2 regions of the Virgibacillus tibetensis genome follow, and region 1 is predicted to be linked to the other one. Evidence: predicted binding sites of a transcription regulator. Region 1 holds the regulator's gene; the other holds the start of a gene.
What was found. Region 1 encodes CtsR, which represses protease genes until heat stress. Its sites were predicted from a motif close to ATGGTCAATAAAGGTCAAACA; they were not measured.
Positions count from the first base shown of each region.

Region 2: QGM71_RS11640 (ATP-dependent Clp protease ATP-binding subunit) is a predicted target of CtsR. The motif match lies at 2,045-2,065, and genes of this name have one in related genera.

Region 1 covers NZ_JARZFX010000016.1:57,236-66,286, forward strand. The annotation lists gene gltX (glutamate--tRNA ligase) at 1-292, opposite strand, end outside; gene QGM71_RS18990 (PIN/TRAM domain-containing protein) at 418-1,509, opposite strand; gene radA (DNA repair protein RadA) at 1,678-3,051, opposite strand; gene clpC (ATP-dependent protease ATP-binding subunit ClpC) at 3,257-5,683, opposite strand; gene QGM71_RS19005 (protein arginine kinase) at 5,701-6,765, opposite strand; gene QGM71_RS19010 (UvrB/UvrC motif-containing protein) at 6,762-7,310, opposite strand; gene QGM71_RS19015 (CtsR family transcriptional regulator) at 7,345-7,812, opposite strand; gene QGM71_RS19020 (MgtC/SapB family protein) at 7,993-8,700, opposite strand; rRNA gene rrf (5S ribosomal RNA) at 8,966-9,051, opposite strand, start outside.
Region 2 covers NZ_JARZFX010000005.1:28,262-37,312, forward strand. The annotation lists gene QGM71_RS11640 (ATP-dependent Clp protease ATP-binding subunit) at 1-1,974, opposite strand, end outside; gene QGM71_RS11645 (Fe(3+) ABC transporter substrate-binding protein) at 2,296-3,387, shown strand; gene QGM71_RS11650 (ABC transporter permease) at 3,516-5,156, shown strand; gene QGM71_RS11655 (ABC transporter ATP-binding protein) at 5,158-5,868, shown strand; gene mbcS (acyl-CoA synthetase MbcS) at 5,913-7,490, opposite strand; gene QGM71_RS11665 (sensor domain-containing protein) at 7,829-9,051, shown strand, end outside.

The DNA.
Region 1 (9,051 bases):
CATCAACATACTTATTATATAAATCCAATCGCTCCAATTGACGGTATGGACCATAATTACCACCAACATCGGCCCCTTCATCCCACTCAATACCAAGCCATTTCAGGAACATCAGCTGACTTTCTTCTCCACCAGCTACGTTTCTTTTGTCATCCGTATCTTCAATTCGAATAATAAACTTTCCATTATAGTGTTTGGCGTATAGATAATTAAACAATGCTGTACGTGCATTTCCAATGTGTAAATCTCCTGTTGGACTTGGTGCATAACGTACACGAACTTCCTTTGTCATGAGGTTACCCCTTTCGATTTTCAAAGCTAAATCTATCGTTACAATTCCTCTTTACCTAAGTATAACAAAAAGTGATAACAATTACTGTTATCACTTTTTTATAGTCACTATAAGTTATACCTTTTTTACAAGGCTTTTTCAAGTAACTTTGGTTTTGCAAAGATCATACGGCCAGCTGAGGTCTGAAGCACACTTGTAATTAATACTTCTATGGTCTTACCAATATAATCCCGGCCTTCTTCTACAACAATCATGGTACCATCATCTAAATAAGCGATCCCCTGATTATGTTCTTTTCCATCTTTAATGACTTGCACCATCAGTTCTTCGCCAGGTAGTACAACTGGTTTAACTGCATTTGCCAGATCATTAATGTTCAACACAGCAACGCTTTGCAGATCACAAACTTTGTTTAAATTAAAGTCATTCGTAACCACAACACCGTTAATAACCTTCGCTAACTTAATCAGTTTACTATCAACTTCCTGTATTTCTTCAAAGTCACCTTCATAGATTTCTACCTTGACCGGCAATTCTTTTTGAATCCGATTCAGTACATCCAACCCACGGCGTCCACGGTTACGTTTTAATACATCTGAGGAATCAGCAATATGCTGTAATTCTCCTAACACAAATTGCGGTATTATAATCGTGCCTTCGAGAAAGCTGGTTTGGCATATATCAGCAACACGACCATCGATTATAACACTGGTATCCAAAATCTTTGGTTTTGGTTGCATTGGTTCTGTTTCCTCATCAACCCTTCGTTTGTCTCTTTCCTTTTTACTGATATTTAGTAAATTAACAAACTCATCTCTGCGTCTAAAGCCAACCTGAAAACCAAAATACCCTAATAAAATTGTAATAAAGAGCGGTATCATCTGGGAAACTAGCTCTATTTGAATGTCTTTTAATGGTATGTTAATTAAAAAAGCAATGATGAGACCAACCATTAATCCAAGACTACCAAAAAATAAATCTCCAACCGGTAATTTAATAAGTGCTTCCTCAATCCATTTTAAAAATCCTACAATATAATCTACAAGCCAGTAGGAAAATAGAAATAATATAATTGCACCTACTATACTTCCTAGATATGGCGATGCTACCCAACGCGCCTCTGTAAAATCTAATAAATTAATAATTTCTGGTATATATAAATACCCAATGGTACCACCTATAATCAGAAAGAATAGATGAACGATCTTTTTTAGCACCACTGTCACCTCCTAACCTGTATTATTACCTTTTTAGAATAAAAATAATCCTACTAAATAAGAAAAAGCTATAATAACAAATAAATCGTAGCACACGAATGACCAACATTCAATAATGAAAACATAAAATTTTAACATAAACAATCGTTTATTTCAATAATTTACCCTCTATCTAGCAACTCCTATATCCAATGCTTCTTGAACCGTATTTACACCAATTACTTGAATGCCTTTTGGAACAGTCCAGCCATCCATGTTTCTTTGTGGGCAGATAACACGTTTAAAACCAAGTTTGGCCGCTTCCTGAACACGTTGTTCAATACGTGATACACGCCTTATCTCCCCCGTTAACCCTACTTCACCTACAAAAATATCCTCTGGCTGGGTTGGCTGATCGCGGAAACTAGAAGCAATACTTACAACAATCGCTAAATCAATAGCTGGTTCATCCAGCTTAACTCCACCAGCTACCTTTATATATGCATCTTGATTCTGAAGCATTAAACCTACCCTTTTTTCCAAGACGGCCATTAACAAAGGAACACGATTCGCATCAATACCTGTAGCCATCCTCCTTGGATTTCCGAAGCTTGACGGAGAAATTAATGCCTGGATTTCCACCAGTACAGGTCTTGTCCCCTCCATGGAGGCTACAACAGTAGAACCCGCGGCGCCCTGTGAACGCTCCTCCAGGAAAATTTCTGAAGGATTCATGACTTCCCTTAATCCTTCTTCCTTCATCTCAAAAATGCCCATTTCGTTTGTACTTCCAAAACGATTCTTCACCCCACGCAAAATACGGTACGTGTGGTGTCTTTCGCCTTCGAAATAAAGAACCGCATCCACCATATGTTCCAGTATTCTAGGTCCCGCAATAGAACCTTCTTTTGTTACATGACCAACGATGAATATAGGTATTCCATTGGATTTTGCTATTTTCATTAATTCACTCGTCGATTCACGGACTTGTGAGACGCTCCCAGGTGCACTCGAAATCTCTTCTTTGAAGATAGTCTGGATGGAATCGATAACTACAAAAGATGGCTTTATTTCCTCAATTTGTTTTGCGATATCAAATAAGTTTGTTTCAGCTAAAACATATAATAACTCTGCTTTTACGTTCAGCCGATCGGCCCTGAGCTTTGTCTGGCGCGTTGATTCTTCCCCTGAAATGTAAAGGACTGGTAATTCTTTTTCTGCTAGTTGAGAGGATATCTGCAGAAGTAATGTTGACTTTCCAATACCAGGGTCACCACCAATTAATACGAGTGAACCAGGAACAATGCCTCCGCCAAGAACGCGGTTAAATTCCTCCATTTTTGTTTTTATCCGCGGTTCCTTTTCTGATTCAATGGCTGTGATACTTTCGGGCTTACTCGAATATTTTGAGCCCACATTAAATGTATGCTTATTACGTTTGTCAGATGACTCCATTTCTTCAACCAAGGTGTTCCATTCATCACAACCTGGACATTTTCCCATCCATTTTGCAACCTCGTAACCACAATCCTGACATACATATTTCGTTTTTCGTTTGGCCAAGTTTCTCTATCCCTTCATTTATCTATTGTATACGATTTGCATAACCAGAAAGTTACAGATTTCTATCAATTTATAAAAACATTTCCTTATTAATGCCACAATTACCAGTTTCAGCCTGAGTAATTTGATTCGTTAATTAGGAAAAAGCTAGAAGAGTACTATCTTCTAGCTTTTTCTGACGGTTTTCGTTTAGTTACGTGTACGTCTATGGAAGAATAATAAATTCACCTTTATTATTCAGACCTACTTTAACTTTTTCACCTATGGCAATTGTTTCTTTTAGCAGCTCTTCAGATAATAAATCTTCAATATTTTTCTGAATAGCTCTGCGTAACGGCCGTGCACCGTATTCAGGATCAAATCCATCTGTTGCAATTTTTTCGATTGCTTTATCTGTTAATGTCAGGTCAATATCCTGGTTCTTCAAACGCTTTTGTAATTGGTTAACCATTAGTGTAACAATGTCCTTCATATGTTTTCTTTCTAGTGAGTGGAAGACAATCATTTCATCAATACGATTTAAAAACTCTGGTCGAAATGCTTTTTTCATCTCATCCGTTACTTTCGCTTTCATATCATCATATTCCTGTCCTTCTTCTCCAAGATTGAAGCCAACAAATTTATTCCGCTTCAGTTCACTGGCTCCCACATTGGATGTCATAATGAGAACAGTATTACGAAAATCAATCAGGCGTCCTTTGGAGTCGGTTAGCCGTCCATCCTCTAAAACCTGCAGCAAAATATTAAACACTTCAGGATGTGCCTTTTCTACTTCATCAAGTAAAACGACCGAATAGGGTTTTCTGCGGACCTTTTCTGTAAGTTGCCCACCTTCTTCATACCCGACATATCCAGGTGGTGATCCAACCAGACGTGATGTGGAGTGTTTCTCCATGTATTCCGACATATCTATACGAATCATTGCATCCTCATCAGCAAACATCGTCTCAGCTAATGCACGTGCCAGCTCTGTTTTCCCTACACCTGTTGGACCTAGGAAAATAAAGGAGCCAATTGGACGCTTCGGATCTTTTAGTCCAGCCCGTGCTCTGCGGATAGCTTTCGATACCGCATTTACTGCCTCTTTCTGACCAATAACACGGTTATGAAGTGTTTCCTCCATATTCAATAGACGCTCTGTTTCATCCTTTGTAAGCTTGGAGACAGGTACCCCAGTCCAGATGGAAACAACACTGGCAATATCCTCCACAGTTACCTCTGAATCTGTTTGCCCTTGCTTTTCTTTCCATTTATTTTTCGTCTCTTCCAGCTCTTCTCGAAGACGTTGCTCAGAATCTCGTAATGATGCTGCCTTTTCAAATTCCTGACTTTGTACTGCAGCATCTTTTTCTTTCCGCACTTCTTCTAACTTCTGTTCCAATTCCTTTAAATTAGGCGGAACAGTGTAGGAGCGAAGTCGTACCTTTGAACCAGCTTCATCAATAAGATCAATTGCTTTATCTGGTAAAAAGCGGTCAGTAATGTACCTGTTAGAGAAATTCACTGCTGCTTCAACAGCTTCATCCGTAATGGTGACCCTATGATGTGCTTCATATCGATCACGTAATCCTCTTAATATCTGTATCGTTTCATCCAATGTTGGTTCGTCAACCTGGATAGGCTGGAACCTGCGCTCCAGGGCGGCGTCTTTCTCAATATACTTACGGTACTCATCCAGTGTCGTAGCACCTATACATTGTAGTTCTCCACGGGCAAGAGATGGCTTTAAAATATTTGAAGCATCAATAGCTCCTTCAGCTCCTCCTGCCCCGATCAATGTATGCAGCTCATCAATGAATAGAATGATGTTGCCTGCCTGGCGGATTTCCTCCATCACTTTTTTCAAACGATCTTCAAACTCACCACGATACTTCGTCCCAGCTACAACGGTTCCCATATCAAGAGTCATAACCCGTTTATCCCGTAATGTTTCTGGTACCTCATTATCAATAATCTGCTGCGCTAACCCTTCTGCCACAGCTGTTTTACCAACACCAGGTTCCCCAATTAAAACCGGATTGTTTTTTGTACGACGGCTTAACACTTGAATAACACGTTCAATTTCTTTGCCTCTCCCAATAACTGGATCTATGTTTCCTTCTTTTGCACTAACAGTTAAATCTCTTGCCAATGAATCAAGTGTCGGGGTAGTGGCGCTTGATTGTTGCCCACGCCCCTGTCTTCCTGCCTGAGAATCATTACTGCCCAACAACTGTAACACTTGCTGTCTGGCTTTATTTAAGCTGACTCCCAAATTATTTAATACGCGAGCAGCTACCCCTTCTCCTTCACGGATAAGCCCCAAGAGAATATGTTCTGTACCTACATAAGAGTGTCCTAGCTTTCTTGCTTCATCCTGCGAGAGCTCAACTACCTTCTTAGCTCGTGGAGTATAGTGAATCGATTGCATCGGTTGTTTACCTACTCCGATTAACTTTTCAACCTCTTCTTGAATCTTTGGAACTTCCAAGCCAAGTGATTGCAATGCTTTTGCCGCAATTCCTTCACCTTCGCGTACTAGACCTAATAGAATATGTTCTGTACCTATATTATTATGTCCAAGGCGTACGGCCTCCTCTTGGGAAAGTGCTAATACCTTTTGTGCCCTTTCAGTAAAACGTCCAAACATCATATAGTATTTCCTCCTGTCTATTTCTCTAATTGTAATCGTTCACGGATAAGTGACGCACGCAGAACATCACGTTCATTTGCCGTCAAAGTCCTCTTCGCATATTGTTGCAGAAAACCAGGTTGTGTTAAAATCATAAGTTCATTCAGTATATTTCTGGAAACATTCTTTATGATTCCTAAGTCTATCCCTAATCGAACATTGGATAAACATCTTGCAGCTTCTTTTGATTCAATAATTCTGCTATATTCCAAAACACCATATGCTCTGTAAATACGATCTTCCACTGTTGTACCGGATTGTTCCATAATTCTGCTTCTAGCTCTTCGTTCATGATCAATTAGTTGTTTTACGACACTTTGCAGATCTTCAACAATATCTTCCTCTGATTTACCCAGTGTAATCTGGTTTGATATTTGAAATATATTACCTACAGCTTCGCTTCCTTCTCCATAGATACCTCGAACAACAAGCCCCAATTGATTTATCGAAGGAATCATACGATTAATTTGTTTCGTCATAGCTAAAGCTGGAAGGTGCATCATAACAGAGGCACGCAAACCTGTGCCAACATTTGTAGGGCAACTCGTCAAATATCCTCTTGTTTCATCAAAGGCATAGTTGATCTCCTCTTCCAGCCAATCATCTACTTTAAATGCCTCTTCTAAAGCCTTGTTTAATTGGAACCCTGGAAAATAAAGCTGAATCCGAATGTGATCTTCTTCATTAATCATAACAGAAACTTGTTCGTTACTAGATATTAGTGCTGCTGCGGTTTGAGCATGCTTTGCCAGATGAGGGCTGATAAGATGCTTTTCTACCAGAACGCGTTTTTCTACAGCTGTTAAATTTTTAACTTTTAAAAAAGCAAAATCCTTATATTCATGAAAGGACTTATTCTCATACTCTTTTTCAAAAAAACCACGGATATCTTCCAATTTTTCAACTTCTGCAAGAATTGGATACGAAACATCTGCAAAATTCCTCGCCAGCCGAATTCGACTGCTTAAAACGATATCACTATCCGGGCCCTCTTCACGCATCCAAGGACTAATTGCATCATTCATGAAGTGCTGTAAGGTCATGAATCATCACCTGCTCCCTCATTTTTCTTCGTATTTTCCAATTCTTTAATTTTATCTCTTACCTTTGCTGCCTCTTCAAACGCTTCATTATCAATCAGACTCTGCAATTCAGCCTTATACCCTTCCAGTTGCTTCTTTGTGTGCAAGTCGCCACCTTTACGCTTTGGAATTTTCCCATAATGCTTTGTATTTCCGGAATGCACACGGCGGAATATAGACTCAAGTCGTTTAGAAAACGTATCATAACATGCTGCACATCCAAATTTCCCAGTACTTTTAAAGTCCGAAAATGTCATTTCACATTTAGGACACTGTAATTCCTTAACTTGATTAAAGGATTTACCGTGTTGACTTTCTATTTTTGCAGAATCAAAGTTAAATAGACCTGATAGTAAATTTTGAAGCGAATACCCATCTTCCGGATAAGTCATATAGCCCTTTTCCTTTGCACACACTTCACAGACATGGACTTCTTTTTTATTGCCGTTGATAACTTGCGTAAAATGAAGTGTGGCTGGTCGCTGCTGACATTCTTGGCATTCCATCTCTATTTCCCCCTTTACGACTTATAAATTCACCTTAATTATTCAAATATTTTAAGGTTGTTAGCATTGCAGTTAACACACGAGCACGGACTTCATCACGTAACGGCAACTGAAAAGCCAGCGTGTTTCTATCAATGGCGCTCAGCATAATTTTTGCCTCTCGTTCTGTGATCAACTTTTCTTCCAGCAGTCTTTCTAACACATCGAGAGAAGCTTGCTGTGTTAAAGTTGGGTTGATCATCTTTATAATTTCATCAATCATTTCTGATTTCTCTTGATGTATAACGCGTATTATCCGAATGTATCCACCGCCACCACGTTTACTTTCTACTATATACCCTTTTTCCACAGTAAATCTCGTCTTAATCACATAATTAATTTGTGAGGGGACACATTGAAACTGTTCAGCAATTTCACTTCGCTTTATCTCGATCACTTTTTGGTCTTTGGCTTGCAGTATTTTTTTCAAATAACTTTCTATCACATCTGATATGTTACTCATGAGCCCTCCCCCTCTCTCCATATTGACCTTTGACTTTGACTATCTTTGACTATGATTTTATTATACGCCAAATTATCTAAGATGCAAATACATTGATCTATATACATTTTAGACAAAAAAATGTAATTCAAAACGATGAAAACTATTTTTCCACTTAGTACAGGGATACTTTTGGTTTTATTACTGTAATTCAGAGATATTTTTAACATGATCTATTTTAGAAATCTCCGAAAATAATGACACTCGGTCTAATTCTGGCTTTCTTTCTATTTTTATAAATATATTCCGCACATTATTTTCCACTTTTACAATTTCCACATTTTTAATAGTTACTTCATACTCCTCAAAGATCGCAACAACGTTATTAATTTTAAGCTCCGGTAACGCTACAATTTCAATTAAGTTGTTTGTTGTTTTACCTTTGCCTCTTGTAAACAGCTTTTCAAAGTTATTCAGGAAAATTAAACTTAATAAGATAACCAACGTTGTAAAAACAGCCGCCCCATACATTCCCGCGCCTACAACTAAACCTATTCCTGCCACTGTCCAGATGGAAGCAGCTGTAGTCAGTCCACGGATTGTCCCTCCGTAAACAATGATTGTTCCTGCACCAAGAAAACCAATACCACTAATAACATAAGATGGAATTCTTGCTGGATCAAATCGAACATTCCCGTACCTTTCAATAAATTCTTCAAACCCGAATAAAGATAATAGCATCATTAAACAGGCTCCAACACCGACTAGTATGTGAGTGCGGAAACCTGCTGAATGATTTTTTAATTCACGTTCAAAACCAATCAATCCTGATAAAACTAAAGCGACTAATACACGAACCATTATTAAAAGGAAATCTTCCCCAACTACTTGATCAAAAAACGCACTCACTTTCCGCACCCCATTAAAATTAGTCATATCTATTTATTTTACATTAAAATTATGAAAACACCTAGCATTTATGTTTGCAATTTTCTAAATTAATATACTGCTGCTCTTTTCAACTTATTTGTACAGTAAGGTTTTTATGTCTGACTAGATGAAGTATTCGAAAGAGGCATAGAAAGGAAGGTATTTATCATAAAACAGATTATAAAAGCTTTAATAAATACAAAAACAGCTAAGACATGAGACATGACTTAGCTGTTTTACCTTTGCCTGGCGGCGTCCTACTCTTGCAGGGACAAAGTCCCAACTACCATCGGCGCTGAAGAGCTTAACTTCTGTGTTCGGGATGGGAAC
Region 2 (9,051 bases), on a different contig from region 1:
TAATTCATGTTTTGCTTCTTCTGTAATCGAAATAATCATTTCATTTTCTTTCATTGCTTTTTGCAGGTCTTCAAGCATGAGATCAACTATTTTCACTAAGTCGTCTTCAACTAGCTCGTTGAAGTTAATAATCGAATCAAAACGGTTGAGGAATTCTGGCTTAAAGTAAACGCCCAGGTTCTCCAGTGTAGATACAGATTCATGGACCGCTTTATTAAACCCAACGTTTACCGTTTTCACTCCAGTACCGGCATTACTTGTCATAATAATGACTGTTTCTTTAAAGCTGACTGTTCGACCATGAGAGTCTGTCAGATGTCCATCCTCCATAATTTGCAGGAATATATTTTGCACATCTGGATGCGCTTTTTCAATCTCATCAAGTAAAATGATGGAATATGGGTTATGACGCACACGCTCTGTCAATTGCCCCGCTTCTTCATGCCCTACATATCCTGGTGGTGAACCGATGATCTTAGATACTGCATGTTTTTCCATATACTCACTCATATCCAAACGAATTAAGGCTTCGCGTGAGCCGAATAACTCTTCAGCTAGAGCTTTTGTCAATTCGGTTTTACCTACACCAGTAGGGCCGACGAATAGAAATGATCCAATTGGACGGTATTTAGATTTAAGTCCTGCACGGCTGCGGCGAATTGCTTTTGCTACCTTCTCAACTGCTTTTTCTTGTCCAATTACTTTTGCTCCAAGGTTTTCAGCTATATTTTTCATTTTGTCCTGCTCATCAGCTTGAAGCTTTGTAACTGGAATACCAGTTTTCTCCTCTACTATCAGTTGAATATCAGTAATGGCCACATCAATAACCTGTTCTTCACCTTTTGCCTTTTCCAATTGTTTTTGCAGTTGTATTTCCTGATATCTTAAATTAGCTGCACGTTCATAATCTTCTTGATCTGCAGCCTGCTCTTTCTCTTTAATGATTTCATTCAAGCGTTGACTTATGGAATGGGAGTCGTTTTCAGCATTCGCCAGATTCAAACGTGATCCTACTTCATCCATCAGGTCGATCGCTTTATCCGGCAGGAAACGATCCTGAATATAGCGCTGTGACAGGGTAACGAATGAACGAATTGCTTCTTCTGAATATCGAACCTCATGGAATTTCTCATAACGATCCTTAATACCATTTAATATCAAAACAGCTTCTTCCGGAGATGGCTCGTTTACGATAATCGGCTGCAAGCGACGCTCGAGCGCTGCATCTTTTTCAATTTGTCGATATTCCTTTAGTGTTGTTGCACCAATAAGCTGTAACTCACCTCTAGCTAACGCTGGCTTCATAATATTTCCAGCATCCATTTGAGATCCTTCAGCTGTACCTGCTCCAACTAATAAATGGATTTCATCAACAAAAAGAATAATGTCCTGACGGGATTGCAGTTCTTGAATAAGCTGCTTCATCCGCTCTTCAAATTGACCACGTATCCCAGTATTTGCAACTAAAGAAGCTACATCAAGCAAGAAAACTTCTTTATTCATTAATTTAGCTGGTACTTTACCCTCGGTTATCTTTAGGGCCAATCCTTCGGCGATAGCTGTTTTACCAACCCCGGGTTCACCAATAAGCACCGGATTATTTTTGTTTCTTCGGTTTAATGTCTCGATAACACGTTTTACTTCATTATCACGGCCTATCACTGGGTCAATAAGCCCGGCTCTAGCTGCATTTGTGATATTTTTAGCTAATTGTTCGATTAAACCATTTCCGTTATTATTTTGTTTCTGCTTTGTTTTAGCACCCATTTTATTTGAACCATTAAAGTTCTTGGAAAATGCCTCCTGCGCATCTCCATTAAATGATGAGTCAGAGAAAAAATCATTAGAATTCATCAATTTACCTTGAATTTCCCGGAAACATTCCTGACACACATGCATCTGTATTCTCTCATTATTCATTTGCATAGATACATTAATGTTTGCAGGGTTTATACCACATTGTTGACAGTGCATTTTCCATTCCTCCTAATTTATATTATATTCATTTTTGACTTTGACTATATTTGACCTTTGACTTTATTATACTCTGACCTTTTTTGACTTTCAAGAAATTTGTTTGATATTTTTTTAAAATTATAGTGTTGAATCGTATGTTTACCCTTTCCCTATAGGGATAAACCCTTTTTAATTAAAGTAATTATAGATTATTCAATTATAGAACATCTTAATAATTATTGACTTATTAATTATTTTGTTTAAACTAAAAGTTAATGATAGTGAGATTCATTATCAATTAAGAAGCTGGAATTTGAGACAGAAAGGTGAGATAAATTGATGATTAAACGACTACTGCTAGGTATCCTGATGATTATATCTGTACTTGCTTTAACTGCTTGTGGTAATGATTCAGACAACAACGAAGCATCTGAAGGATCCAATACAGAGAATGAAGATAATGAAGTGAATGAAGATAACGGAGAAATTAATCTGTACACTGGGCGTCACTATGATACAGACGAGGAATTATATAAAACATTCACAGATGAAACAGGAATAAAAGTGAATGTTATTAAAGGGAAAGATGATGAGTTAATTACGCGCCTTGAGCGTGAAGGAAAAGCATCGGAGGCTGACCTTTTTATAACTGCAGATGCTGGTCGCTTACATCGTGCTGAATCGAGAGATCTTCTGCAGGAAGTAAACAGTGATCTACTTAATGAAAATATTCCTGAAAAATATCGTGATGTAGACAATAAATGGTTTGGTTTAACAAAGCGTGCACGTGTTATTGCTTACCATAAAGACCGCGTTGATCCAGAGGAAATAAAAACATATGCTGATCTTACTTCCGAGGCCAATAAAAATAAAGTGCTGATTCGTTCATCTGAAAATATTTATAACCAATCTTTAATGGCATCATTCATCGCCCTTGAAGGGGAAGACATGGCTATTGATTGGGCTGAAGGAATTGTTGAAAATATGGCTCGCAATCCAAAAGGTGGAGATACAGACCAAGCAATCGCAGTAGCTGCTGGTGAAGGTGATATAGCTGTAATTAATACTTACTACTATGGAAGAATGCTGAATTCTGAAGATCCGGAGTTGGTAAAGGCCGCCGAGGAATTAGGTATCGTTTTCCCTAATCAGGATACAACTGGAACCCATATTAACATTAGTGGAATTGGCTTAACAGCAAGCAGTAAAAATAAAGAAAATGCAATCAAATTCATGGAATTCTTATCAAAAGAGGAAGCTCAAGAGCAATTCTCAGCTACAAACTTTGAATATCCTGTGAACCCGAATGTAGAACCTGATGATTTATTAAAATCATGGGGAGATTTCAAGGAACAGGATCTCAATTTATCAGAGTTGGGCGAACACAATAATGAAGCGATTATGATATTGAATAAAGTAGGCTGGAAATAGTTTTGATGTAAAAGGAATGCTGTATCTCACTCAAAGATACAGCATTCCTTCTATACAATCTTAGTGAGAACTGTTATCATTATAGAGTATGTAAACATTCTATTCAGGAACTAAGGAAGTGTAGATTTTTGAAGCTCTCTAGGAACTTTTCCAAATACTTAAACTTATGGACGCTTTTCAGCTTCCTTATCGTTGTACTCATACTACTGCCTAATTTATCTATTCTAGTAAATTTTTTTACGCAGGAGACTTCTAATTGGCAACATGTTAAAGAATATATTCTTCCTCTATTATTAAAGAACACAAGCATAATCATTGTTTTTACTGGAATTTTCAGTATCTTAATTGGCACAAGTTTGGCTTGGCTAATTTCTGCATATGATTTCCCTTTACGACGTTTTTTTAAATGGGGACTAATTCTGCCATTAGCGATTCCTCCTTACATTGCTGCTTACACATATAACGGCATTCTAAACTATACTGGCGTCATACAAACAACATTGCGCACTCATTTTAACATACCTGTTAATCAATCCTATTTTGATATTATGTCTTTACCAGGTGCTATTTTTATTTTCACATTTTTCCTGTTCCCTTATGTATATATGATTACACGAGCTTTTCTATCAAACCAATCTTCTTCACTCATTGAAAACGCCCGATTACTTGGCAGAAACTCGTTTGAGGTATTTTTTCTTGTAGTACTGCCTATTTCCCGTGGTGCTATTGTTGCCGGTGTCAGTCTTGTTCTTCTGGAAGTGCTGAATGACTATGGCGTGGTGCAATACTTTGGTATACCAACTTTCAGCACTGCCATATTCCAGACATGGTTTGGAATGGGAGATTTAAATGCTGCAATAAAGCTGTCTGCCACACTTATGTTTATTGTCTTTGCCATTTTGGTTTTGGAAAAACTCCTTCGCGGAAGGAAACGGTATAGTTTCCCCTCAGCGAAAATACGTCCATTAACCCCGGTCAAGCTACAGGGGTGGCAAGGGAAGGCAGCATTTATATATTGCTCTATCATTTTTGGTTTAGGGTTTTTAATTCCGTTTGTACAGTTAGTTGATTGGACATTATTAACCTATGAAAAAATAATTGATCCTGCTTTTGTTTCATTAATAATTAATTCGTTAATTGTGGCATTAGCTGGTTCTACCATGATTATTGTATTCGCTGTAATCATTGCAAATTTTGCTCGCATACACCAAAGCTTCTTATCGAAAATGTCTGCACGAGTTATAATTCTTGGTTATTCTATTCCTGGTGCAGTAATTGCTGTAGGTATTATTACCGTATTTATTCGAACAGACAATTTCTTATTTGGATTTTATGAATTTGCCCGATTAGAGCAAATGTTATATTTAAGCACTAGTTTATTTATGCTTGTCTCAGCTTATGTCATACGGTTTTTAGCCGTCGGGTTTAATGCCATCGAATCTGGTTATGATAAAATAGGAAACTCATTTACAGAAGCTTCACGCATGCTCGGAATGGGAATGACTAAATCATTCTTTAAAGTCGACTTGCCTCTTTTAAAAGGAGCTATTTTAAGTGGCTTTATTCTATCATTTATAGAAATATTGAAAGAGCTGCCGCTTACCTTGATATTAAGACCTTTTAACTTTGACACATTATCTACAAAAGCATTCCAATACGCGAATGACGAACAAATTCATGAAGCAGCTTTGGCATCTATCATTATTATCGTTATCAGTGCTGTTGCAATATTTGTTTTCCATCATATTTTGGAAAAGGAGTCTAAATAATATGTTTATTAAAATTAACGATCTTTGTTTCTCTTATAAGAATTCAAAGAGTAACATTATTGAGAATTTCGATCTGGAAATACAAAAGGGACATATTGTATCTATCCTTGGAGAAAGCGGAAGCGGAAAAAGCACAGTATTACGTTTATTAGCTGGGCTGGAGACACCTAAATCAGGCTCCATCCATATCGATGAGCATGTGGTGACAGATGACCGACACTTTATTCTTCCTGAAAAGCGGGGAATCGGGATGGTATTTCAGGATTATGCTTTATTTCCGCATATGACAGTAATTGACAATATCAAGTTTGGGTTAAAAGGGTTTAGTAAAAAGGAAAAAGAAACCCGAGTAAATGAAGTTCTGGATTTGATTAATATGATGCATTACAAAAAGCGTTATCCACATGAACTTAGTGGTGGTCAGCAACAGAGAATTTCTCTGGCACGTGCACTCGCTCCTAAACCATCCTTACTCTTATTGGATGAACCGTTTAGTAATCTCGATACTGATTTACAAATTAAAATCAGAAATGAGCTGAGGAATATAATTAAAGCAACCGGTACCACTTCTATTTTCGTTACGCACGACCGGGAAGATTCAAGAGCTATTGCTGATCGAATTATCACATTGCGTGATGGTGCAGCACATGAATGGGAATCACTTTGTACAACTCATTATTCAGAAATGAAACAATTGGAAACAACCAAATAACGATAGAAAGAACCCGATTGATCTGGTAATCAATCGGGTTCTTTCTATTGCTTTTGCATCTCTTTCTGACGCAATTCAATTCTTCTGATTTTCCCTGAAGTTGTTTTCGGCAGTTCATTCAGGAACTCAATCTTTCGTGGATATTTATAAGGTGCAGTTAACTCCTTCACATAATCTTGAAGTTCCTTGACCAAATTCGGATTATTTTTATCGACTCCCTCACGCAGAACAACAAAAGCTTTCACAATACTTCCCCGTATTTCATCTGGGCTTGCTACCACAGCACATTCCTGAATAGAGGGGTGTTTAACCAGTGCATCTTCGACTTCGAAAGGTCCAATTGTATAACCAGAGCTTATAATAATATCATCACTGCGCCCTTCAAACCAGAAGTAGCCATCCTCGTCTTTAAAAGCTTGGTCTCCTGTTACATAATAATCACCACGCTGTGACATTATCGTGCGTTCCGAGTCTTTGTAATACTCTTTGAATAAAGCAGGACAATCCAGTTTGACAGCTATGTCCCCCACCTCATTAATACCAGCTGGTTTACCAAATTCATCAATAATATCAACATCATTTCCCGGTGTAGGTTTTCCCATAGAGCCAGGCTTTACTTCCATATCTTTCATAACACCCAGTAATAATGTGTTTTCCGTTTGTCCATAGCCATCACGAACTGTGATATCATAATACTTTCTAAATGTATCAATTACTTCCACATTTAAAGGTTCACCGGCAGATACTGCACTGTGCAGTTTGGTAAGCTTGTAGTCACTCAAGTTGTCGACCTTCGCCATAATTCGGTACTCAGTAGGTGTACAGCATAAAACATTGATCTCATTATCCTGTAATAGGCTCAGGTATGTGTTGGGATCAAATTTTCCTTGATAAATAAAGCCAGTTGCTCCTGAGCCCAGCACTGATAATAAAGGACTCCATATCCACTTTTGCCAGCCTGGTCCTGCAGTCGCCCACACTTTGTCTCCATCATTAATACATAACCAGTTTTCAGATGCTGTCTTCAAATGGGCATAGCCCCATCCATGCGTATGTACTACACCCTTTGGATTGCCAGTTGTACCAGAAGTATAGGGTAAGAAGGCAATGTCATTCCGATCGGTAACTGCCATTTCTAATTCTTCAGATGCATTTTTCGTTAAATCATCCATGTTAAGCCAGCCTTCAGCATGTTTACCAATTACAAATTTACGAAGCTGATCATATTCATTAAGATCCTTGTATTGTTCTACATACGGGTAGTAGCTTATTACAGCACTTACTTCCCCATGACTAACACGGTACTGTAAGTCCTTCGTCTTCAACATCTCTGAGCTTGGTATAATAATCAAACCTGTTTTGAGTGCAGCCAAATAAACTTCATAAGCTTCGATTAATCGAGGTACCATAATAAGTACTTTGTCACCTTTTTTCAGTCCATCAGCTAATAAAGCGTTGCCTATTTTATTTACATTTTTCATTAGTTGAGCATATGTTATTTCGCGTTTATTTCCTGAATCATTCTGCCATATTAGTGCTTTTCTAGTTGGATCTGTTGTGTAGCTCTCCACTTCCATTACAATATTATAATCATTTGGAGCAACTAATTCTTCTCTGTTCATTCTCTCATCTCCTAGTAACGGTATTTCTTTATCATACCAAATTATTTGATAATTTTAAATAGGTAGAGATATAGTGTAATTAACTAAACTGTGAAATTCTGTTCTTAAATTTAATAACAATTAATGGTATAGTAAAAGTGGATTGTGAAGGTGCCCTTCCCGTATACTGAAGATGAAGGATGTATAGTAAAAATTTAATTTACCAGAGGCTCAATATAAGTAGGTGCAAACATTCGCCTCGTTTAATATAGAAGAAAGAAGTTTTTCATATTAGATAACGACAGGGCAGGATTAGGTCTATATCCTCATTTCACTCCCTGGCATAGTGGAGGTATATAATGAATTATGAAAACGTTGTCACTAGTCAAAGAGTATTGATGGAAGGTATACAAAATATGCTTTTCGTTATAAAAGTTGATTCGAATTTTACATATGAATTTCTTAACCGTGCAGCAATGGAAGGAACTGGACTTAACCAAGATGTATTGGGTAAGCCTATCGATGAAGTGTATCCTGATGCCCCAGCCACTTTCTTATATGAACAATATAGAAAAGCTGTAAGCAGTCGTAAAGTGACAACATATGAAGATTCATATATGTCTCCAAAAGGATTTCTTTCCTTCTCAGAAACAACATTAACCCCTTTGTTTGATAACAAAGAAAATTGCACACATATTGTAGCTGTCGTTAAAGATATTACGAATGAAAAGTGGGCTGAGAGTGAGATAAAAAAATCGAAGGATATCCTCTTGGAAAACAAACAAAAATACCAGTCTCTCTATGACTACAATTTAGATGCTATAATAACAATTGATCTCAATGGTAACATCACAGCTACAAACCTTGCCGCTGAATCCATTAGCCAATTCTCCTCTGCTGAGGTTACAGGAACATCATTTAAATCTTATGTTATACCAGAGCACATTGAATTAGTTAATGAGAGATTTCAATTAGCTGCTGGTGGAACATCCCAGCAGCTTCGAATGGCTATAACAAACAAATCAGGTAACAAAATGAATATTATAGCTAAATTCACACCAATTATAACTAACAATAAAGTAACCGGCATTTACGGTATATATAAGGATATTACGGAACAAGAAAATACCCTTAGACAGCTTAAAGAAAGTGAAGAGCTTTTCCGTATTATTGCTGAAAATGCAAGTGATTTAATTACACTACTTGATAAGAGAGGGCAAATTATATATGTATCTCCCTCTTATAAAGATATTCTGGGATTTGACAATGAAGAATATGAAAACAAGCATTTTCTTCATAATGTATATAAAGATGATCAAGAAATGATTAATGACGGGATTTCGACAGCTGTAAAAGACAGGAAACCCTGTAAGCTGAAGTTTCGCCAGTTAAACAATGCTGGGGATTGGATATGGTCAGAATTAACTGGAACACCAGTATACGATGAACTGAATAATTTTAATCACATGGTTGTTTTGACAAGAGATATCACATTTCAAAAAGAATACGAAGCAAGATTAAGATATGTAGCAATGCATGATGCCTTAACAGGACTTCCTAATCGCCGTTTCTTCAATGAGCA